One region of the Chengkuizengella sediminis genome, then DNA from elsewhere that is predicted to be linked to it. Evidence: predicted binding sites of a transcription regulator. Region 1 holds the regulator's gene; each other region holds the start of a gene.
What was found. The regulator Rex, encoded in region 1, represses fermentation and respiration genes when NADH is low (regulators of the CRP and FNR family bind a similar motif). The targets are predictions, from matches to a motif close to TTGTGAAATATTTCACAA.

Region 1 (5,998 bases):
CATCAATTTACAAGCACAGCTCATGGAACGTGATATTCCATTACTTCATAAGATTTTTCCTGCTCATTTTCGAGCAGCTGTATTAAAAGGTAGGAATCATTATCTTTGTCTAAGGAAATTTGAAAGTAAAATTAATTTAAAGGATATTGCAGATACACGTGAAGATCGTATTACAGCGGGGCAAATGATAGTATGGTTAAGTGAAACGAATCACGGAGATGATGAGGAAGTTTCATTTGGAAATAAGGGGAAGGAATTTTGGATGGATGTAGCAAGTGATGCTGATTCTTGCTTGAATCGATCATGTCCATGGTTTAAAAAATGCTTTTATCATCGCGCTAAATATCAGGCAAATCAAGCGGATGTAATCATTACAAATCATTCTATGATCATGACAGATGTTATTGCAGAAAATCGCTTGTTGCCTTCTTATGGTCATCTTGTCATTGATGAGGCCCATCACTTTGAACAAGTAGCCAGTCATCATTTGGGAAGTAATCTTACTTATTTTTCATTGATTCGAATATTCACTTGGCTTTTTAAAGATAGCAAAAATGGTTTATTGCCTCAGCTTCGTTTTCAACTGGAGCATATGGAGGAAATAGATGGTCATATATTTACAGGGAAAATAGATAAAACCTATGAAAAACTAATACAAATTAAAGAAGAATGGGACATTTTATCTGGCTTGTTTTATGATGTTATCATAAATAAACGAAATACCTCTTCTATTGAAGCTGGACAAGTCGTACTTCGTTTAAAAGTTGATCAACTGCCTGAATCTTGGAGTTCGATTAAAACTACTGAACAAAACATATACCTAGAATTAAACGAAGTTTTGAAAACATGTAATGAATTGTTAACTATATTAAAAGAATATCAAGATGAATATGATTTTCAAAGTTTATCAACGGATCTATCCGGTGCAATGAAAGATTTGTTTCAATTTAGGGACGATCTTAGATTGTTTGTGCAAATGAATGACTACAATGAAGTTTATTGGATAGAAGCAAATGCTCATTTTAAACAAAAATCAATCCAATTAAAACGAGTACCTATTGATGTAAGTGAAATATTGAAACAAAACTTTTTTGAAGTGAAAAATAGTATAATAATGACATCAGCGACAATGTCTGTTAATGAATCTTTTCAATATTCATTGGAACAGATTGGTTTAGAAGAAGATTTGAAAAATGAAAAACTTCGTGCTGTTCAGCTTCCTACAGCTTTTAATTATCGAGATCAGTCCTTAGTTTGTATACCAAGAGACTTTCCAGCTATTCGAGGTGCTGATGGAGATGAACATTTTATACAAAGCTTAACAAATTCTTTAGTTGAAGTAGCTATAGAAACACAAGGTAGAATGCTTGTATTATTCACATCCTACCGAATGCTTAAGCAGGTATATGAGAAACTAAAGGAGGTTTTAAAACCGCAAGGTTTTCAAATATTAGGTCAAGGTGTAGATTCAGGAAACAGAAGTAAATTAACACGTATGTTCCAAAAAAGTGATAAAAGTATATTACTAGGTGCAAGCAGTTTCTGGGAAGGTGTAGATATTCCAGGTGAAGCACTTAGCTGTTTGGTCATTGTTAGATTACCATTCCAGCCTCCGAATGATCCTGTTGTTGAGGCAAAATGTGATTATTTAAAGGAAAAAAAGCAAAATCCGTTTATGAAGTATTCTGTTCCTCAAGCAGTCATAAGGTTTAAACAGGGGTTTGGAAGACTCATTCGCACTGAAAAAGATAAAGGTGTCGTCATTATATATGATACCCGAGTTATTCATACACAATATGGTAAACATTTTCTGTATTCACTTCCAAAACCTAAAATCGAACATATGAAGTCAGAGCAAATGGTGCCACGAATCCAAGAATGGTTCTTGGATTGATGAAGTAGGAAAAGAGGTTGTGTGAAATGAAAAAAATTTCTGAAGCAGTTGTGAGAAGACTCCCGATATATTTAAGGTTTTTAAATGAATTACATGTTAGAAATATTCAAACTGTATCATCTAGAGATTTTGGAGAGAAATTAGGTATGAACCCTGCCCAGATACGTAAGGATCTTAATTACTTTGGAGAGTTTGGGAAAAAAGGAATCGGTTATGATGTACCTTATCTTATTGAAAAAATTCAACAGATATTGAAGTTAGATCAGACAAATCATGTTGCACTAGTTGGTGCAGGTAATTTAGGTCATGCACTGTGTAATTATAATATTTATTTAAAGAGCAATATGAAAATCACGGCTGTATTTGACGATTTCCCTGAAAAAGTAGGGGGCAAAATTAACAATTTAATCGTTCAGCCAATGAACGAGCTTACAGAAACCGTTCAATCACAAAAGATCAGAATAGGCATTATCACTGTTCCAGCCAGTGAAGCACAAAATGTAGCGGATGCTTTTGTGAAAGCTGGTGTTGAAGCCATTTTAAACTTTGCACCAAAAATTATAAAGGTTCCTCCAGAAATTAAAGTGCATCATGCAGATTTTACAACTGAGCTTCATAGCTTAGCATATTATTTAGACTAGAAATGATGATATCTTAGAAAGATAAGATCCAATCCAAACTGAGGTGATGGAACATCCTATGTCAGAAACGAATAATACATTATTAAAAGTAATTGGTAAGGTTTTATTAAGCTTATTATTGGCATTATTCATAACATTTATATATACAATAATCTCCACAAGTCTTTATGTTTTAATATCCAATGATCCCGTAGCCCTTGAAACTATCGCGGGTTCTGTTAACTTAAAAGAGCCGATGATTGTTTTAGTCTTGTATATACCTCAAGCTCTTGGTTTTATATCCGCAGCTATTTTGATGTATATAATATTTGAAAAAAAACAGAAGTGGTTTATGGGATGGAAGCAGAGTGATTGGGGAAAGCAGTTTTTTTTTGGTTCACTAATAGGGATATTATTAATGTCTATCTCATTTTTAATGATTTGGATATTGGGTGGGATTACGATTGAATCAGTACGTTCTGATTCTCAATTGTGGTTTCAGTTAGCTTTAGCATTAGTGATTTTTATCTTAACTGCTGTAAATGAAGAGCTGTTTTGTAGAGGTTATTTGCAAGGGTTGTTTAAATATCATTATGGTGCATGGCCTGCTATACTAAGTTCAAGTTTCATTTTTGCAGGATTACATATGTTAAATTTATCTGTATTTGACTCCCCAATTCCGCTGATCAATATATTTTTAGCTGGTGTATTACTTGCGGTTAGCAGGGAAGTTAGCGGTGGGCTTTGGATGCCAATTGGGATACATTTGACTTGGAATTATTTTCAGGGAAATATTTTTGGATTTGAAGTTTCAGGAAATGAAGTGAATTCATTGATTAAAAACCATACTCAAGGTCTAGAATTTATAAATGGTGGATTATTCGGTGCTGAAGGCAGTGTAGTGGCTACCTTCGTTCTTCTTGTTGCCATTTTTTCTTTTATTAAAATGAATCATAAGCAACATTCATATTTGACTTTATCGTTACGTAAACGTTTATAATTAATACATAAGAAAGTGAAAATGGAAACATAAAAGAATCTAAATGGATGTATTGAATTGAAAAGAGGAATCAAGAATGAAATTACTCATTAAAAATGGAACATTTATTACAATGAATGGACATGAAACGATAAAAGATGGTTATATGGTAGTTGAAAATGAACTTATTCAGTATATTGGAAAAGAAAAACCAGAAGGTAAAAATGACTATGATCAGATAATTGATGGTTCTAATCGCATCTATATGCCTGGATTAGTAAATACACATAACCATGCGGCAATGTCATTATTACGTGGTTATGCGGATGACATGGCGCTTCAGGTATGGTTAGAGGATAATATGTGGCCTATGGAAGCGAAGTTTACAAACGAAGAAGTGAGATGGGGCACTCAATTATCCATCTTGGAAATGATTAAAGGTGGAACAACTTGTTTTGTAGATATGTATGATCACATGGATGAAGTAGCACAAGCAGTAGAAGTTTCAGGTATGAGGGCTTCTTTAACCAGAGGGATGATCGGTTTTGGTGGGAAGGAAGTGCAAGATGCTAAGTTAAACGAAGCAAAAACATTTGCAAAAAATTGGCATGGAAAAGCGGACGGAAGAATTACAACGATGATGAGTCCTCATGCTCCTTATACTTGCACTCCAGAGTTTATAGAGAAAATTGTACAGGCTGCGTCAGAACTTCAACTGCCCATTCATACACATATGTCAGAAACACAACATGAAGTTTTGGAAAATGAGAAGCAGTACGGTTTAAGACCTGTAGCACACTTGCAAAAGTTAGGCGTGTTAGATCAACCATGTCTTGTAGCTCATGCAGTTCATCTAACGGATGAAGAAATTGGAATATTAAAGGAACATTCCGTTCATATTTCTCATAATCCAGGGAGTAATTTGAAATTAGCAAGTGGAATTGCCAGATTACCTGAACTAATGAAAGAAGGGGTTCTTGTTTCTTTAGGTACAGATAGTGCGGCAAGTAATAATAATTTAGATATGTTTGAGGAAATAAGGTTAGCTGCATTAATCCATAAAGGAAACACATATGATCCAACAGCAATTCCTGCAGTAGATGCGTTGCGTTTAGGAACAATTAATGGTGCAAGATCAATATGGTTAAATGATGTTGGGATGTTAAAAGTAGGTATGAAAGCAGATTTTATCGCTCTAAATAGCAATCAAGCTCATTTATTACCTAAATCAGATGTTATATCACATGTCGTATATTCAGCAGCTGCAGGTGATGTTGAAGACGTTTGGGTGAATGGAAATCAGCTTGTTAAAAACAAAGAACTTCTGACTTTAGATGAGGAAAAAATTAAATACGAATTTAATGCCTGTTTTGAAAGGTTGACCAAATAAATTATGGCTCGCGAATATGAACGATCTTTAAAAAAACAAAAATTAATTAGATATAGTGTTCTCATTTTTTTATTTCTAATTATCGTATTTTTAGTGTTGCGATGGTATTATTTAACGATTCAAAGTCCACACCGAGCGGAAGTAAATGAAGCCGTAACGAAAGCATATGCAGAGACAAATCTTATTGAAGTGATGGATACCGATACTTTTATTGGAGACGACGTTTATACGATTATTTATGGTAAAAATAAAGAAGAGCAGGATATTATCGTTTGGCTAAGTGAAAATGATGTCCATACCGAGCTGGTTTCTGATGGCATCTCTAAGGAAGAAATAAAAGAACGTATATTAAACAATGAACCAGATATTGAACTTTTACGTGTCACTCCAGCAAAATGGACAGATGAATGGGCTTGGGAAGTATTTTATAAACGTGACGATGAAAAAGGAACGAGACATTATTATGATTTTTATCAATTTGAAGATGGTGAATGGTTAGAAACATATACAATGAGTGTAATGAGATAAAAGATGTCCGAGAAAATCGGACGTCTTTTTTTCTATTTCCACAGATTACATTCGAAGCAACACACACAAATGTGATATACTAGTTGTACATACTAAAGTGATATACTAATGAAGGAGGCGTATATATGAAGTTTCGTCCTATACCCATTTTAGTTAGTTTAGTGATCTCTTTTTCTGTTTTATTTGGCGGATGGTCTCTATACAATAGTTACGCCTTAACAAATCCAATGACAGATATTGTTTCAAATATAGATGGTGTGAACGATGTAAATACAACTTTTGACACGGAACAGGTAACCATTGAATTATCAATAGATCCAAACATTAGTTTGAGAGAAGTCATTCAACAGATTGAATTAGAAGGTGAGTCTGTTATTAATAACCGTGAAGTAACATATCACATAATAGATAATTCTAATGACAAGATCGATCAATGGTGGTCATCTTCTTTATTTGATGTTGCTCAAGCAATGGATAATCAACAGTATGGAGATATTCCTTTAAAACTTGAACAGCAAAAACAAAAAGTAGAAGGTCTAGAAGTGAAAACTGAAATGGATGATCAGAATGTTTATGTACAATTAAAG
Region 2 (5,998 bases), on a different contig from region 1:
TCACCATCTTCTTCATCGAATTGAGTCCCCAGCTTCATCAGATCCTTCACACCGTCAGGTCCTTCGTGTACAAGAACGTTCACTGCTTCTACCGAACACAAACCAGCTCCAGCGATTAGTGTGTCTTGTCTATGATAGGCGGGAGAATCCTTTTCGGCCATAACCGCCGCAATCCCACCTTGAGCGTATCTAGTATTACTATCTAACAACGTTTTTTTCGTAATCATAATAACATCATTGCCTTTACTTGCTTTGATCGCTGTAAATAAACCTGCAATCCCTGAACCAATCACGATGACATCTGTATGTATATGTGGTATTTCATCTATTGAAAAATCAACTAAATATTGAGGTATCATTCTTATCACCTATTCTCTTTAACATAGATTAGCGCATATTAAAAGATTGGTTAATTTGTACCATCTAATAATATGCGCTCTTTACAAATACTAATTCGTTCATGTTATTTAACTTTTAGCATACGCTCTAATGATAATTTTGCTTTATCTGCAATGTGAGGTGGGACATAAATTTGTGGCTTCATATCCTCTAAAGAACGCACTAATTTTTTTAAATTGTTTACTTTCATATTCGGACAAACTAAAAATTTCGTTGCAAAATGGAATTTTTTATTAGGACTATCCATACGAAGTTGATAACCTGTACCATCCTCTGTACCAACGATAAACTCTTGGCTGTCAGATTCCTTACAATACTTCAAAATACCTGTTGTGCTACCCACAAAATCTGCAATTTCTACGACCTCTGGTCTGCACTCTGGATGTACAACAAACTCTGCATTAGGATATTTGGCTTTCATTTCTTCTACATCCTTAACAGTTAACATATCGTGAGTGTTGCAATATCCTTCCCAAAGGATCATCTTTTTGTCCGTAAATTGTGATACGTAATGACCTAAGTTTTTATCAGGTACCCAAATAATCTCCTCTGTATCTAAAGACTGAATCACTTTCACTGCATTTGCTGAGGTACAACATATGTCAGTTTCAGCTTTAATTTCTGCAGATGAATTAATATAAGTTACAACTGTTGCATTTGGATGTTTACGTTTTAATTCACGCAATCCCTCTACATTAACCATATCAGCCATAGGACAACCTGCTCTTTCATCAGGTATAATGACTGTTTTATCTGGAGCTAATATTTTAGCACTTTCACCCATAAAGTGAACGCCACAAAAAACAATGACATCTGCATCTGTTTCAGCTGCTTTTTGTGCTAATAAAAATGAATCTCCACGAAAATCTGCTACTTCTTGTATTTCATCACGTTGATAATAATGTGCTAATATTATGGCGTTTCTTTCCTTTTTTAGTTCAAGCAGTCTTTCTCTCAACTGCTGATTTCGTTCCGCTTTTCTCTCTAAAGCCAACGCTTCCATTAAAATCCACCCCTCTATATGACTTTGTGAAAAAATGAACAAATAAATGCAAATACTTTCATTAATTTATTATGTTTAAAACCATGTTACTTTACTAAATCAAATTTTACAACTAATTTACACAACATGAACCTTCATGTCAACAAAAAAAAGCAAGAAAAATCCGGAAGTGTAAAGTACACTCCGGATTTTGAATATAAATACTAAATTTATTTATTTTTTATGCCTTACCATCTTTATCGTCTTTTTCGTCTTTTTCGTCTTTTTCATTATTATCAAATGTAAGTTTATTAGCGTCATCCTCATCATCCTGTTTTTGAATGTTAACTTTCACATCCTCATCACTATCTTTAGGATTAGCAGTCACCTGTACATCTTTATGCTCGCCAGGTTTACGCTCGAGAATTTTTCCTTCTTCAATAATCTCAGTAATTTGATCTTTATCTAACGTTTCTAAATTTAATAATGATTTTGCGATAAGATGTACTTCATTTTCATGTTTGGTTAAAATTTCTTTTGCTTGATCAAAACGTTCTCGAATCATGGTCTGCATTTCTTGATCAATTTCATATGCAATAGCGTCACTATAGTTCTGCTCATGGCCAATATCTCTTCCTAGAAACACCTGTCCTTGTGTTTGGCCAAATTGCATTGGACCTAGTTTACTCATTCCATATTCCATAACCATTGCTCTAACGATTCCTGTTGCTTTTTTGAAGTCATCATAAGCACCTGTGCCAACTTCACCGATAAATAATTCTTCTGCAACCCTTCCACCAAGCAGTCCGGTTACTCTATCTAAGAGTTCGTTCTTCGTATTCAGCATACGATCTTCCCCATCTTTAGGGATCATCATGGCATAACCACCAGCACGTCCTCTTGGAACAATCGTAACTTTATGCATTATATCAGCATTTCGAACAAAATACCCAATGATGGTGTGTCCAGCTTCATGATATGCAATCGTACGTTTTTCTCTTTCGCTGATAACACGGCTTTTCTTTTGAGTACCTACAACTACACGATCAAAAGCTTCATCCAATTCACTCATGCTGATATCTTTACGATTTCTTCGGGCTGCAATAAGAGCCGCTTCGTTTAATAAATTTTCTAAATCGGCTCCTGTAAATCCTGTAGTATAACGAGCCAATGTTTCTAGATTAACATCATCTGAAATCGGTTTATTACGAGCATGTACCTTTAATACCGCTTCACGACCTCTTACATCAGGGCGATCTACAGTAATCTGTCTATCAAAACGTCCAGGACGTAAAAGTGCTGGGTCTAAGATATCTGGTCTATTGGTTGCAGCAACGATAATAATTCCTTCGTTTGCACCAAAACCATCCATCTCAACAAGGAGTTGATTTAAGGTTTGTTCACGTTCATCATGACCTCCACCTAATCCAGCTCCACGTTGTCTACCAACAGCGTCAATTTCATCAATAAATATAATACATGGTGCATTTTTCTTTGCATTTTCAAATAAATCACGAACACGAGATGCACCAACACCTACAAACATTTCCACAAAATCTGAACCACTTATAGAAAAGAATGGAACGCCTGCTTCTCCAGCAACAGCACGTGCTAGTAACGTTTTACCAGTCCCTGGTGGTCCAACTAATAAAAGTCCCTTTGGAATTCTTGCCCCTAAATTAGAAAACTTCCTCGGATCTTTTAGAAATTCGACAACTTCTATGAGCTCTTGTTTTTCCTCATCTGCCCCGGCTACATCATTAAAAGTTACCTTTTTCTTTTCGTCATTATATAAACGGGCTTTGCTTTTACCAAAGTTCATCACTTTGCCGCCACTACCCTGAGCTTGATTAAGCAAGAAGAAAAATATAACAAAGATAATGATAAACGGGATAAGTGATGTCAACAAAGTCACCCATACGCTAGGTGTTTCCATCGGTAAGTACTCAACAGTTGAGTGCTCTTTCAACAACTCATCAAGTGCATCGGTGTCTGGACCATAAAGCTGAAAATTTTTAGATCCGGTATCACTTATAGGTTCAACAAATGTCCCTTCTAAATTCGTAGTATATCCATCAAATTGCGATGATACTTTTTGAATATTATTATTTAATAATTGCTCTTCAAATTGAGAGTAGTTCAAAACCTCCACCTGTTCGTTTTGACCACCAATAAATCGAACAATACCAATAATAATTAAAAAAACTAATAAATAAAATCCTGTGTTGCGAATGAATCGATTTTTCATCCCCTACCTCCTCTACAAAGCACATTATCTATTTTAACATATCCTAACTTTCATTCACAACTTAGCCATTAAGTCTGTGAATATACTTCATTTTTTAGTATTCCTATATAAGGAAGGTTGCGGTATTTTTCCGCATAATCCAAACCATATCCAACGACAAACTCATTCGGTAATATAAATCCTTTATAGTCAACCTCAAGATCTACGGTTCTTCCTCCTGGTTTATCAAACAAAGTCACAATGGTTGTAGACGAAGCATTTCTTCCTTTCAGAACATCTACTAAATAACTTAAAGTTAAACCACTATCAATAATGTCCTCTACAATGAGAACATCCCTACCTTCAACAGGTACATCTAAATCTTTAATAATTTTTACAACACCTGATGATTTGGTGGACTGACCGTAACTAGAAACCGCCATAAAATCAATTTCAAGAGGAATGTCGATTTTTTTAACTAAGTCTGACATAAAAATAAAAGCACCTTTTAAAACACAAATCACCAAGGGGTTTTTATCTTTAAAGTCACTAGTGATTATTTGACCCAGCTCATTAATTTTCTCTTGAATTTGTTCTTCGCTGTATAATGTCTGTTTTATATCGTTATGCAAAAAACTGACCTCCTATAAATTAAAGTATGGAATTTTTGTATTGAATATGTAAAATACGTGAAGTCTTTTCTTCCATTTCAGCATGACTAGAAACACGAATACCAGGAATCCATAGTACTTGCTGTTTAGCATCAACCAATAATGGAATTTTCTCTCTCTTGGAAGGTGGAATTTTTTCATCAATGAAAATATCTTTTACTTTTTTAGTACCATTTAACCCTTTTATTTGCATTCGGTCTCCTAGTTTTCGATTACGAATCGATAAAGGGAAAAAGAGTTGATTCATATCAAAAATCACTTCCGAATTTAATCGACCTTTGATTAGAATATCTAAGTCGACTTTTGAAACTAATTGTTCAGCAAACTCAAATAATACGTTTGCCTCAAACACTTCAAGTTGTTTTGTATTCTCCTCAATCTTATAACTAAATGATAAATCTTGGTTCATTTTTTGATTTGAAAACCCAACTTGATCATATTCTCTAATAAAAAAAATCTGTTCACTAACATCAAGGTGCATCGTGGATGTACTATTTTGTTCTATTGCGACGCGACACATTTCTATAATCTTGTATTCAAATGAATAGGGATCAGAACAAAGATAACTTAATATTAGTTTAATCAGCCTTCTTTGTAAAGCAATATGTAAGGAAATAAAAGTCTTTCTAGAAAAATAAAAACCATTGTTATTTTTCTTTATGATTTCCTTAAAGTATCTATTCGTTTCCTGTTCCAAATAACTTTGTTCTTCAGTCATCATCTCTGACAGACGGTTTAATGATTTTTCCAACTTTTGATTATATTGCTTTAAATATGGTATTACATCCAATCTAATCTCATTTCTGAAATACTTCTTCTGTTGATTACTACTATCTTGAGTAAATTTTAAATGGTTTTGATGACAATATGTAAGAATTTCTGATTTGTATATACGTAACAAAGGACGAATGAGTTGCATTTTATTTTCCATTCTTCTCATCGAAATACCAGTTAATCCTTCGGGTCCAGTACCACGAATCAATCTCATCAATATTGTCTCCGCTTGATCATCAGCATGATGTGCTAAAGTTATTTTTCTGGAGCCGTATTGTTCAGCAATTTGAAATAAAAATTCATATCTCTTTTCCCTAGCCGCAGCTTGTGCATTTTTTCCTGTTTGTTCAATGTAAGCAGGAACATCTATTTTTCCAATTTCACAAGGAACTTGTAAATCATTACACCACTGATGTACTAACATTTCTTCTTGATCTGCCTCAATTCCTCGGAACTGATGGTTAATATGTACTGCGATTAACTTAAAATTCCACTTTGATGAAAGAGTATGCAAAATATGGAGCATAGCCATTGAATCAGGGCCTCCCGATAAAGCAACGATAATCTTTTCACCAGCTTCAAATAAGTGTTTTTCCTTGATCGTTTTTTCAACGTTTTGAACTAACTCCATAAGCTCACTCCTCTTCACTGATGTATTGGTGAATCGTTGTCCACATGGACGCGACAGTATATAAATGGGAGTCGGCTTCATTTTTGTTTCATCATCACTTAATAAAAAAAACTAAAGTAAACCGTCACAACAAACACAAAAATGGAAGAAGCCAATGCAGGTTTTAACCATGGTAATTCAATTGAGCTTGAATTTTCTAAACCATCACCATACATTAGTTTTTTCCATTCCTCACGTGCACATCTTGTGGATGAAAACTTCCCATTTATCGCCTTTTCTAAAAAAGGAATCATACGTTTACAATGTGGATTCAT
Region 3 (5,998 bases), on a different contig from region 1:
TTTAATCCAGTCATACCCTTCACTTTCTAAACGTTCTGCTAGTTCTGGACCACCTGATTTAACGATTCGACCTTGCATCATTACATGTACAAAATCTGGTGTAATGTAGTCAAGCAATCGTTGATAGTGAGTGATAATCAAAAAACCTCTTTCCTCACTACGCATGTTGTTTACGCCTTCAGCAACAATTTTCAGAGCATCGATATCTAGACCAGAATCAACCTCATCTAAAATCACAATACTAGGATCTAACATTGCCATTTGTAAAATTTCATTTCTCTTTTTCTCTCCACCAGAGAAACCTTCATTTAAATAACGGTGCATAAATTCAGGGTTCATTTCAAGTTCACCCATTTTACCTTCCATTTTACGAATGAACTTGATCAGTGAAATCTCATCGCCTTCTTCACGTTTTGCGTTCATTGCACTACGTAAGAAATCCGCATTTGTTACTCCTGTGATTTCACTTGGATATTGCATCGCTAAAAATACACCCGCACGTGCTCTTTCGTCTACTTCCATTTCAAGTAAATCTTCATCGTTTAGTGTTGCTGTTCCTTCTGTTACTTCATACTTTGGGTGCCCCATGATTGCGGAAGCCAATGTACTTTTACCAGTACCGTTTGGTCCCATAATAGCATGGACTTCGCCACCGTTAATCTCAAGATTGATACCTTTTAAAATCTCTTTGTTTTCGATAGTCGCTTTTAATCCATCGATGACAAACTTTGGTGAATTACTCATTGCTTATGTTCCCTCCAACATCCTTTATTTTAAAATGATAACTATATTATAATAGTTCTCAAATGATTCTCAATGATTCTCAATGTTTAATTTTATTATAACTTAACCCCTCTTTGCAATAAAGTCTTTTTTTATATTTTTTATACATTTTTGTTTAGAAAGTGCTTGTACGTTTTTATTTTAGTGTAGTAATAATAAATTTGATGCTATATAATAAGAAAATAATCCCATTTAGTAAGGAGTAAAAGATTTTGGATAAATTATCTACTAAAGAAAAAATAATCAATGCAAGTCTTGAATTATTTTCAGAGAAGGGATATAAAGCAACATCTATAAAAGAAATTGCTGAAAAAGTAGGGGTGAAAGAACTCACCGTTTATCGGCAATTTGGTAAGAAAATAAAAATTCTTGAACATATTAATAATATGATTACTACCCCTCTTCCACTAATCGTAAATTATTTAGAGAATGAAGCTGTGTATGACTTAGAAGAAGATTTATCTAGAATTTTGACGATAGTTGAAAGAGAGCTTAACAAAAATAAGCAAATTATTAAATTCATTCTTCGAGAAAAATTTAACCTTCCGGATAAATATATGAATGGAAAAATTTTAGTGAAATATTTTGATATCATGAAACAAAAAGGTAAGATTAAATCTTTTGAATCTGATTCAATCAGTTTACTATTTTTTTCGAGTATTTTAACATCTTTTATTTTAAAAGAACGATTTAAAGATGAACAAATTGCATCTTTAATTACGAGTGATACATATAAAAAAACGATAGTAAGACTTTTTACAGAAGCATTAATAATCAAATAAAAAAATTATTTAATAAAAAAAGAACTACAAGTTGAACTTTTAACTTGTAGTTCTTTTTGAAACTAAATGAATACATACAATGAAGTGATTCAACAGGATCGCTCATGTCGCCTGTTAATAATGTAATTCCGATAAAAACGATTTTCATTAATGATCAGCAATAGTTTGGACGGTTTTGTTCACTAACATATCTTTCATGTCCTCTTGAACATTACCTGTGAGTTTCAAATTAAATTTATCTTGCAGCACATTTAATACTCCTTCTGAAATAAATTCAGGTGGTTTTGGTCCTATTCTAACATCTTGAATCCCTAAACTAAATAAACCTAATAATATGGCAACTGCTTTTTGCTCGAACCAAGATAGGACGATGCTTACTGGTAGATCATTTACATCACATTCAAAGGCATCTGCTAGAGCCAAGGCTATTTTCACAGTAGAAACTGAATTATTACATTGCCCTAGATCTAAATATCTCGGTATGTCTGTACCAGGGACTGTTCCATAATCTACATCATTAAATCTAAATTTCCCACAAGATGTTGTTAAAATAACCGTATCATTAGGTAAAGACAAAGCTAACTCGCGATAATATTCTCCGCCTGTACCTGGTGCATCACAACCTGCAATCACAAAGAAACGTCTGATTTTACCATCCTTTACAGCTTGAATCACTTCTGGAGCTAGACCTATTACGGTTTCATGGTGAAAACCAGTAGAGAGTGTTTCATTTGAGTTAATGTTTGCTTCAGGTAACTCCATCGCCCTTTCTATCAGTGGTTCAAAATCATTTTCTTCTATTTTACGAACACCCTCTAAACCTGCTACATCATAAGAAAAGAATCGGTCAGCATAAGTACCTTTAATTGGCATGACGCAATTCGTAGTAGCTAAAATGGCCCCTGGGAATTTCTCAAACAAACGTCTTTGATCAAACCAAGCCTTTCCGATGTTTCCTTTTAAGTGAGAATATTTTTTTAATTGAGGATATCCATGAGCAGGCAGCATTTCTGAATGAGTATAAATATTTATACCTCTACCCTCTGTTTGTTTTAACAATTCTTCTAATGCCAACAAGTTGTGTCCCGTAACTACAATACATTTACCTTCAATTTTATTTTGAGTAACCTTCGCAGGTTCTGGTATTCCAAGTCGATCTGTATGGGCTTTGTCTAACAATTCCATGACTTTAATGGCAGCTTTACCAACTTTCATAGCCATATCAATATGTTCTTGTGTATTAAAATTGGAATTGGTTAATGTCATATATAATGCTTCATGTGTAGTTTCATCTACAAAAGAATCTATATATCCCAGTTGATTAGCATGTGTTCTATAAGCTGCAATTCCTTTTAAAGCAAATATGATGGTATCTTGTAAACTTGCTATTGTTTCATTTTTACCACATACACCAATCACGTTACAACCACCTGATGGTGTTTGCTCGCATTGATAACAAAACATATTACATCTCTCCCTATCCATTAGTCTGTATTCAACTTACTTTATAATAAGATCCATGTATGTGACATATATCACAATCATAAAATAAAAAATGGAAATATTGTGAATTTTTATCAAATCAAATAAAGAACCTTCAATACCACTAGATAGTGATTTTAAAGGTTCTTTGGAGACCTGCGTCTTGATATCTCTTCACCTTACATCATTTTACGAATAGCCTCACGACCTGATGTACCTGCATAAATTCCAAGCTTTTCTGCCCCATAAGTGACCGATTCCATAGGAGCATCTAATAGTTCTTCTAAAGTACGGACACCTGTCGCTCTACCTGCTATAATATTTCTGTCCTTAAGCTTTTCATTTAATAATGCGACATCCAATGCACCGCACATAATATAACCTTTATTTGTAGTAACAACTAACAATGTAGTTTTAGGCAGCTTGACTTCTATGCCTGTTGCAACCAGATCATCAATTATAATGGGTTCAACTCGAAACATTGGCATGCAACTCCTTACACTTTCTTGATGCTAATATATGATTAGATTCATAAGACAGTGCGAGGATAAACACCTATTATGCACCCCATAACAAAACATCCGATCATTTTACAGGGCAAAAAAAAGAACCCAAATCGTGCAGGGATCTTTGGATAACTAACTACCAAAGTCATTTTTCAACAACTTTACATGTAATTGTTGTGCTGTAACAGGTGGACTGAAAAAGTAACCCTGTACAATTTTACAACGTTTATTATTTAAATAAGATAGCTGTTCTGCAGATTCAACGCCCTCTGCAATCACTTCAAGGTTTAAATGATGTGCCATAGAAATAATAGTGGAAACAATAGCAGCATCGTTTGTATCTTTTTTAATATCTCTAACAAATGATCGATCTATTTTCAATTTATGTATTGGAAAGTTCTTAAGGTAATTAAGAGAGCTATACCCTGTACCAAAATCATCTATACTGATTTGTACCCCTAATTTCTTTAACTTTTGCAAAGTAGTAATAGCTCTATCAACATCTACTGTCATACTCTCTGTAATTTCAATATCTAAAAATTGAGGGTCTAATCCCGTTTCTTCTAACACTTGAGTGACCATTTCTACAATATTTGGCTGAAGAAAATGTCTGGTTGAGAGATTAACAGAGATCGGAATTTTGGGAAGCCCTTCATTTTGCCAAGCTTTATTTTGTTCACACGCTGTTTTAATCACCCAATTTTCAATATCTATGATCATTCCACTCTCTTCAGCAATCGGAATAAACTGATTAGGGGATACAAGACCTTTTATTGGATCATTCCAGCGTATGAGTGCTTCAACTCCGACGACTTCATTTGTATCAGTATTTATTTGTGGTTGATAATACAAAACAAATTCTTCTTTTTCAATCGCACGCCTAATATCATTTTCCAAATTAAATCTTTCCAAAGAAGTATTATTCATTGAAGTAGTATAGATTTGTACATTACTTTTTCCTTTTTCCTTCACATTATATAATGCAATATCCGCTTGTTTAATCAATAAATCAGCATTCGCATTGTGGTCATATACTGAGATGCCAGCACATGCAGAAATATGAATTTTATGATTTTGAATCGTATATACTTCTTCCATAACTTGAATTAAATGAAATGCTTTTGATTCAAGTTCTTCTGATTTATTTAAACCAATCAAATAAATCGAAAATTTATCGCCTTCAATTCGTGCAACAAAATCATTTTCTGTAATACATCGGCTTAGTCTTTCAGCAATTTGCATTAATAAAATGTTACCGAAATCATGACCTAAAGAATCATTGACTAGTTTAAATCTATCAATATCTATTGTCACTACAGCTAAATTTGTTTTCTTCGCTTTAATATGCTGAATGACTTCATCTAAATGTTTTTGAAAGAGTCTTCGATTTGGGAGTCCAGTTAAATCATCATAGTAAATGAGCTGTTTAATATTGTCTTCCGTTTTTTTTCGTTCCGACTTGATAACTAGATCTAATATGTGTTTAGTATTTTTGGTATCCCTAATATAAAAAGATACTAGAATGAATATTGTAACAATTGAAAATGAAAACAATAACCAAAACCCACCGCCCATGATTGTCCATACATTGGCGAGAATAATGTATATCAGAATAGTAAGAAATCTCTGTGTTTTTATGCCTGCTTCTAATTCTTTTTTCATTATTACACCGACTCCTCTACTATTTATATTTTAATTTATAAATATATTAATGAGAAAAGCGAGTTTTCTTTATTATTCAAAAAAATTATCAATGTTTTAATTTTTCATTTTCTTTGTCAATCTGTGTAGCTTACTAAAATACTATTCTCCACAAATCTACATATTCCTGCTATATCCCTTACATAATTTCCCTTGAAAACGACATCATAGTTGCAATCATATCGAATCAACACGGATTTTTCAGTTATTTAATATTGATTTTTTTATCAATAGATGTTAATTATTATACATGTAATAAATATTTTTAAAGAGGTGAACTATGAATTCTGAACATGATCAACATGAGAATATATCTTTTGACAATCAAGAAACAAAGATAAAACATTCGGGTCTTGGAATTGCTTCTTTTATTATTGGAACCATAAGTATTGTATTGGCAATTGTCATGTTTATTTTATTATCCATGTCAGTGAGTAATATAATCATTTCAGCTGAACCCACAGAAGAGGAAATACTAGAATTAGTTTCTAGTCAACCCTTATTCATTACTTCAATATTAGTTTTACTGATCGTTTTATTCATTCAAATCATTGGAGCTATAATTGGAGTTATCTCTCTATTTATCAAAAATAGAAAAAAACTATTCCCTATCCTTGGCACCATATTGAATTTACTTCCTATTTTAGCTATTGTTGTACTTCTCTTACTTTCTCTAATCATAGGTACTTATACTACTAGTACTATTTCTTCATATGGAGTGGCATAGCTTTACCTTTTTTAATA
Region 4 (5,998 bases), on a different contig from region 1:
ATTCATTCAAGCATGATTGATCAACAAGCTTTATATTTTTTATTAAAAGACTTTGATCTTGATCAGCATATTATTAGTATCTGTAATGAATATAAACTTCGAAAAGAAAAAATGACACATCTATTACATCAATATGAAATTCCAGCCAAATGTATTGAACCTCAAGGTGGGATGTTCCTCTGGTTGACTATGGAAGATTCTACAATAAACTCAGCAGAGTTATTAAAAAGAGCCGTCCAAAATGGAGTTGCTTTTGTCCCAGGTACTGTATTTTATACAGGTGAAGCTGAAAAAAATACAATGAGATTAAATTTCACATATACAGGTGTTGAACAAATGGAAGTAGGAATCCAACGACTGCAGCATGTATTCAGTTCAACAAGTAACCCTCAATATTGAAGCCACTTCCATAAAGCTAAACTCTCCATTTATTTATTGGAAGTTTCTATACCCATCAATTGCAAGATCCAATCCTTAATATCTATTATTCGTGTATATTTAGGAAATGAGTTAGTACCTGTTATAATCATCGGCACGAACGAATCATCTGCATGTAATGAACCATGACCTGCTCCTCCTAGATGTATAGGAGAGTATTCATCTGTAAATTCATATTCTATTTTTGCATCTGCTACTAAAAACCTACCTTGATGTGAATGTAAAGCTCCATACAATCTGGCAAGCGCATCAGGGTAAGTTTGATATTGTAACTGATTATCTCTAAGAACAAGGTCAAGTATTTCCAAGTTCCCTTCTACTGACCAGAATTGCGCATACATATCCTGAATCATATTATTAGATTCAAAACTTAAACTTCCCTGATGATCTGGGGAAAGTACGTGTACTGATTTTTCGTCTTTCCACGCTACAAAATCAATTCGACTATCTTCCTTAATTTGCTCAGCAATTTTCTGTAAAGAAATATTGTCATCTAATACATAAATATAAGCCATCCGTTCATTTACACTTAATAATATCTGATCATGCTCCTTAACTTCTGAACCTAACTCATATATTTGGTATTTGTTTAACAATGATTTTAGTCTTATTAAATTTTTATCTTTATCTTTACCTATCTTGGATTGGCCACTATCCCCTAATATGATCCAATTTACTTTTTTTATAGCATCGTCCCAGGTTGGATACGAATTTAAAATCCTTTGTAGCTGCTCATCTACTTTTTTAATTCCTTCAGTTTCATCCACTCCTTTTTTATGTACAACTTGATCATTGTTTGGGAAATAAACCATTGAAAAAGGAGGTAGGATATCATTGTTCATTAAAAATAATAGTTCATTCGTAGAATATTGATCATTTAAACCAAACTTTTGCCAAACATGATGGTTTTGATTATTTGGATTCATTTGTGACATGCTGCCAAATGAAAAAAAAGTAGGAGCTTTCACATTGATTTTGTCTGGCAATTTACTAAATTGTGAAAAGGTATTCGGTAGAAAGAGTGTTTGAGTTTTAATACCTCTATAAATTAAACCATTGATTGACGCTGAATCGATTTCTTTTGTTGAGAGAGTCTCATAAATTGTTTTTACGTTTGGATTTAAATGTTTATCGTTTAAATATTTTAGACTATCTAATATCATATGGTATATACCATGCTTCCATATTTCCTTCATTCCACTTCCATAAGTAATGACACGTTTTTCTTTATCGTTATACCAGACTAACCCTGGAACTTGATGTTGATCCGCATATTTCCCTGTTAATATTGAACTATCTATTGTAACAGACATCGTTGGATAACTACTGACTACTTTAGGATAATACTTTCCTTTTTCTATCAAATATTTTATAGCCTCAGCTTCACCACTTTGAATGGCATTTTGCAATGGTTCATCCATTATTGAGTCTACAATAATCAATACTACAGGTTTTGTAGACGTGGAACTATAGTCAAAAGGTTTCAGATTAAATTCAGTTTTATTTAATTCAGAAGGATTTTGATCCAAACCCGCAATTAGAATCAACATGATAAATACAATTGAAGTTACTGTAATTGAGATCCATTTATTCAACATATATTCAATCCTTTAATGATCATAGATTTTAAATTATCATTACTTTATTGTGTGCAAATTTCAGTTTGATCATTCGATTTTCTCAGGTGTGATTCGAATCACAACACGAGGTCTTTTTATTCGTTATCTTTAGTATGAAAGTACTAATCTTTTTTTAGGAGGTAAGACAAATGGAGGCTACATTTCATGAGCAATCTATTGTTGGAGAAATTGTTACGAAGTTTCCCAGATCTGCTGACCTGTTTAAACAATATAAAATTGATTTCTGTTGTGGGGGAGACAAACCATTAAAAAGTGCTATTGAGGGTAAGGAAATATTACTGGCTGACCTTTTAAAAACTTTAAACGAATCCTATGAGGATATGATAAGATCTAAAGAAAAAATCAAAGAATGGAATTCATTTTCTAATACTGTTTTAATCAATCATATCATCAACACACATCATCGTTTTTTAAATGAAGAATTACCCCAATTAAGTCCATATGTTACAAAGGTTTTCAGAGTCCATGGAGCTAAACAGAAACATTTAGCAAAAGTCCATTCTTTGTTCCACCAACTAAAAACTGAATTGGAACAGCATACAATGAAAGAAGAAAATGAAGTTTTTCCAATAATCATTTCATATGAAGACACCCATTCTGATGAGGATTTACAATTATTAAAAAAAGCAATTATAGAATTAGAAGATGACCATGACGATGCAGGGGATTGTATAAAAGAATTGAGAGAAATTACGAATGATTTCACTCCCCCAAGTGGTGCTTGTGGGACCTACAGACTTGTATATCAACGTTTAGAAGAATTAGAATCAGATATCTTTCAACACGTTCATTTAGAAAACAATATTTTGTTTCCACGTGTTTTAACACATAAGTAAAAGAAAGATAAATACAAATAGGATCATTCACCATGAACATTGGTCAATGATCCTTTTATCTTGTATATCCTTATTTATTGTGTTCTTCTAATATCTTTACTGTGAATTTATAGTTGATGCTGCTACTGATGTTGCGACAATCGCTGATACTGCAGCAGCCGTCTGTGCTGCGATTAATGCTTCGATCGATATACTTAATGTTGTATCAATCAATTTGTTCTGTTCTTTTTTATTTTCAATATATTGCTTACTCACGATTACTGAAGCTAAAAGTACATTCATACCTCTTCCTAACCATTTATATTTTTTAAGTCCTTTTAAATAGTTAGTCACTTCAATTAAATTTGAAACGACTTCATGCTGATCATCATCTAATAAGGTGATTAATCCAAGTGCTGCATAATACTGTGAATCAATCTTCAATTTGTTTTTCCTCAATTGATCAAATATACTTTTACATCTTTCAGATTTTATTTGTATATTCTCATCGCTAAATGACAAGATGTGAGAAAGTAGCTGTAGACCATTCCCTTTTCTAAATCCCTGTCTATTTAAAGCTCTATAAACTTCAACAATATTTTGTATACTTGTTTCAACAGACGAATCAGAATTAGCTAACATCACGCATAATGGATAGTCATCTCCACTTGTGATCCACGGATTATTCTTTTTCATTTCTGTAAATACCTCAAATGATTTCCTTATCCGTTCTTGCAGCATGTTTTCTTCACAAGTTAACAATAATGCATAACAAGTAATGGGCATATACTCACTATTTTTAAAACCTGCTTCTTTAAACCATTTTTCATAACTTAACAATTTTAGAAATTGTGCTTCTGGATCGTCAAATTCACTGCACAACAACATGGAAATCATAAACATATTACCTCTAAAGCTTGAAAACAGTCTAGTTTGATTTTTTATGTATTCACTAGTACTTTTAATACTACTTTTTACATATTTATTGTTCTTCTGAGTATAGGTAAGTGCAGCAAAGTGAAGAGATAGATTGTTTTCCCACCTAAAGTCTTTTTCCATTGTTAAATAAAGTTCTAACATTTCATCCACTTTTGTTTTTAGTGGTTGTTCCATGCATGCCCCTCCTATAATCGAATTCTTATTATATATGCTAACTTTCTATATAATCATACGGAGATATTAGGAAAAAGTTTCAATTTACGAATACTCCGTCATTTGTCACGAAAAATATTCATTTTACTCCTTTTAACTCTATCAATTTTTGATATAATGATTTTAATTTAGAAAAAGGAGCAGATTTTAGTTGAGTAAATCAATTCAGTTTTTTCGTTATGTTGGGTTTGCAGAAGGATTATCTTTCCTTATCCTGCTTTTAATTGCGATGCCTTTAAAGTATTTTTTTGAAATGCCTTCAGCAGTTTCAGTTGTTGGAGCTATCCATGGAGGTTTATTTATTCTTTATATTCTTACTGTTTTTTATGTTGCAACAGAACATAAATGGCCATTAAAAAGAACTTTACTTGCAGGAATAGCTTCAATTGTTCCATTCGGACCGTTTTTATTTGATGCACGTATTTTACGAAAAAGTTAGTTTTATTAAGATAGACAAAAAAGGACGGATTTTCATGCGTCCTTTTTTTAGCAGTCTATTTCCCGAGAAATATATTTTAATATTTATTTTGTAAGTTGACCTCTTGTGACTCCTAGTTGATTCGTTGCTTTTAATGTTCTCCACACTTGAGTACCACTAATTTCACCTTTAATCGCTTTCTCGTATAAGCTTATCACTTCTTTTACTTTTTCCGGAGATTCTTCTAAAAATTCAATACGAAAATGTGATACACCTGATTTTATGAAATGTTTTAAATACTCTGCCCCAGACTGTTCAATTGCATTATAAACGGTATTCCGACAGCCCTCATCTACACGAACTGGATGTGACATACCTATACGATCTCTTAAAGAAACACGATGCTCCTCACAAGGTCTTCCACAATTCGTATAATCTGTTCCTTCACTTAAAAAAGTGCAATAAACACAATGCTCAGTATGATACATAGGCAAGTGTTGATGTATCACAACTTCCAGCTTGGACGTATCTGTTTTATCTAATAAATCCATCATTTGCTGAATATTTAGATCATATGAAGGGGTACAGCGATCCAAACCTGAGTTTTGAAAAAGTTCAATGGTTTTATGATTTGCCATGTTTAAGGAAAAATCACCGAACATCAATGGGAATTCTTCAGTCGGATTTTCCTCTTTTCTTTTTATAAACTCATGGACAGCACCTGTATTTCTAAGCAAAACTGCATCAGGTTTCAGCTTTAAAATATGACTGAAATAACCTGTTTCTCCTGGCATATGAATACGTGGAGTTGTTAAAGTAATTTTCTTCCCAGCTTTACGAGCACAATCTACCGCGGCAGGGTATTGTTTAATAAATTCAAAATCTGCATAAATCCACTCAACATGAGTTTCAGATACAGCTTGTACTTGTTCTAGGTTTCTACATAGTACAACTAAATTAGGATCACCTGCTTGAGATTGATTTGTAACAGCATCACCGTATACATCCACTTCTCGTTTTGTATATGAAATTGGTTCTTGTCTTTTTTCTACTAACTGTTCAACCGCTTCACGACGAACTTTATTTAATTCTTTGATAGGAACAATGACTTGTCCTTCTAATTGATTGATCACATTTTCTAAATAAAAAATCGTGCCACCCATTCTTCCCAATTGATCCTGTAAAATTCCATCCTCTAAAGGTCTTTTTATGGCTTTCTCTAATATTTTTTCCGTCTGAACTGTAACTTGATGTTTAGTTTTTATATCTGTAAACTTTGCAGTCAGCGGTTCACCCTCTTTACCAGTTACCATCACTTCTAATGGAAAAATGTGATATGGTTTTTCAGTTTCAAAAGTTTCACGCAGGATTTTATCTAATTTAGGATCATTTGTTTTCCATATACGATCTCCTATGTGAACTCTTTGTAAATTAATATCGTTACGACCTAAAACAATTTCAATCAATTGCCCTTCTTTTGCTTCACCTTCAAACTTAATACCATCAACTATTAAATCATAAATACGTCCGCCTTC

Region 2: a site for Rex is predicted at 1,427-1,444, ahead of nadA (quinolinate synthase NadA). Genes of this name have one in related genera too.
Region 3: a site for Rex is predicted at 3,089-3,106, ahead of hcp (hydroxylamine reductase). Genes of this name have one in related genera too.
Region 4: a site for Rex is predicted at 2,123-2,140, ahead of ric (iron-sulfur cluster repair di-iron protein). Genes of this name have one in related genera too.

Annotation. Positions count from the first base shown of each region.
Region 1 covers NZ_SIJC01000002.1:378,341-384,338, forward strand. The annotation lists gene dinG (ATP-dependent DNA helicase DinG) at 1-1,894, shown strand, start outside; gene EPK97_RS06380 (redox-sensing transcriptional repressor Rex) at 1,921-2,535, shown strand; gene EPK97_RS06385 (CPBP family intramembrane glutamic endopeptidase) at 2,594-3,514, shown strand; gene EPK97_RS06390 (amidohydrolase) at 3,591-4,883, shown strand; gene EPK97_RS06395 (cell wall elongation regulator TseB-like domain-containing protein) at 4,887-5,411, shown strand; gene EPK97_RS06400 (cation transporter) at 5,537-5,998, shown strand, end outside.
Region 2 covers NZ_SIJC01000017.1:13,810-19,807, forward strand. The annotation lists gene nadB (L-aspartate oxidase) at 1-359, opposite strand, end outside; gene nadA (quinolinate synthase NadA) at 464-1,402, opposite strand; gene ftsH (ATP-dependent zinc metalloprotease FtsH) at 1,623-3,629, opposite strand; gene hpt (hypoxanthine phosphoribosyltransferase) at 3,698-4,240, opposite strand; gene tilS (tRNA lysidine(34) synthetase TilS) at 4,260-5,684, opposite strand; gene EPK97_RS20130 (protein kinase family protein) at 5,783-5,998, opposite strand, start outside.
Region 3 covers NZ_SIJC01000006.1:279,044-285,041, reverse strand. The annotation lists gene sufC (Fe-S cluster assembly ATPase SufC) at 1-744, opposite strand, end outside; gene EPK97_RS14195 (TetR/AcrR family transcriptional regulator) at 996-1,565, shown strand; gene hcp (hydroxylamine reductase) at 1,713-3,029, opposite strand; gene EPK97_RS14185 (YunC family protein) at 3,227-3,529, opposite strand; gene EPK97_RS14180 (putative bifunctional diguanylate cyclase/phosphodiesterase) at 3,686-5,215, opposite strand; gene EPK97_RS14175 (hypothetical protein) at 5,535-5,981, shown strand.
Region 4 covers NZ_SIJC01000001.1:667,590-673,587, forward strand. The annotation lists gene EPK97_RS03330 (aminotransferase-like domain-containing protein) at 1-399, shown strand, start outside; gene EPK97_RS03335 (alkaline phosphatase family protein) at 429-2,033, opposite strand; gene ric (iron-sulfur cluster repair di-iron protein) at 2,207-2,914, shown strand; gene EPK97_RS03345 (DUF4003 family protein) at 3,011-4,006, opposite strand; gene EPK97_RS03350 (DUF3817 domain-containing protein) at 4,197-4,484, shown strand; gene EPK97_RS03355 (U32 family peptidase) at 4,568-5,998, opposite strand, start outside.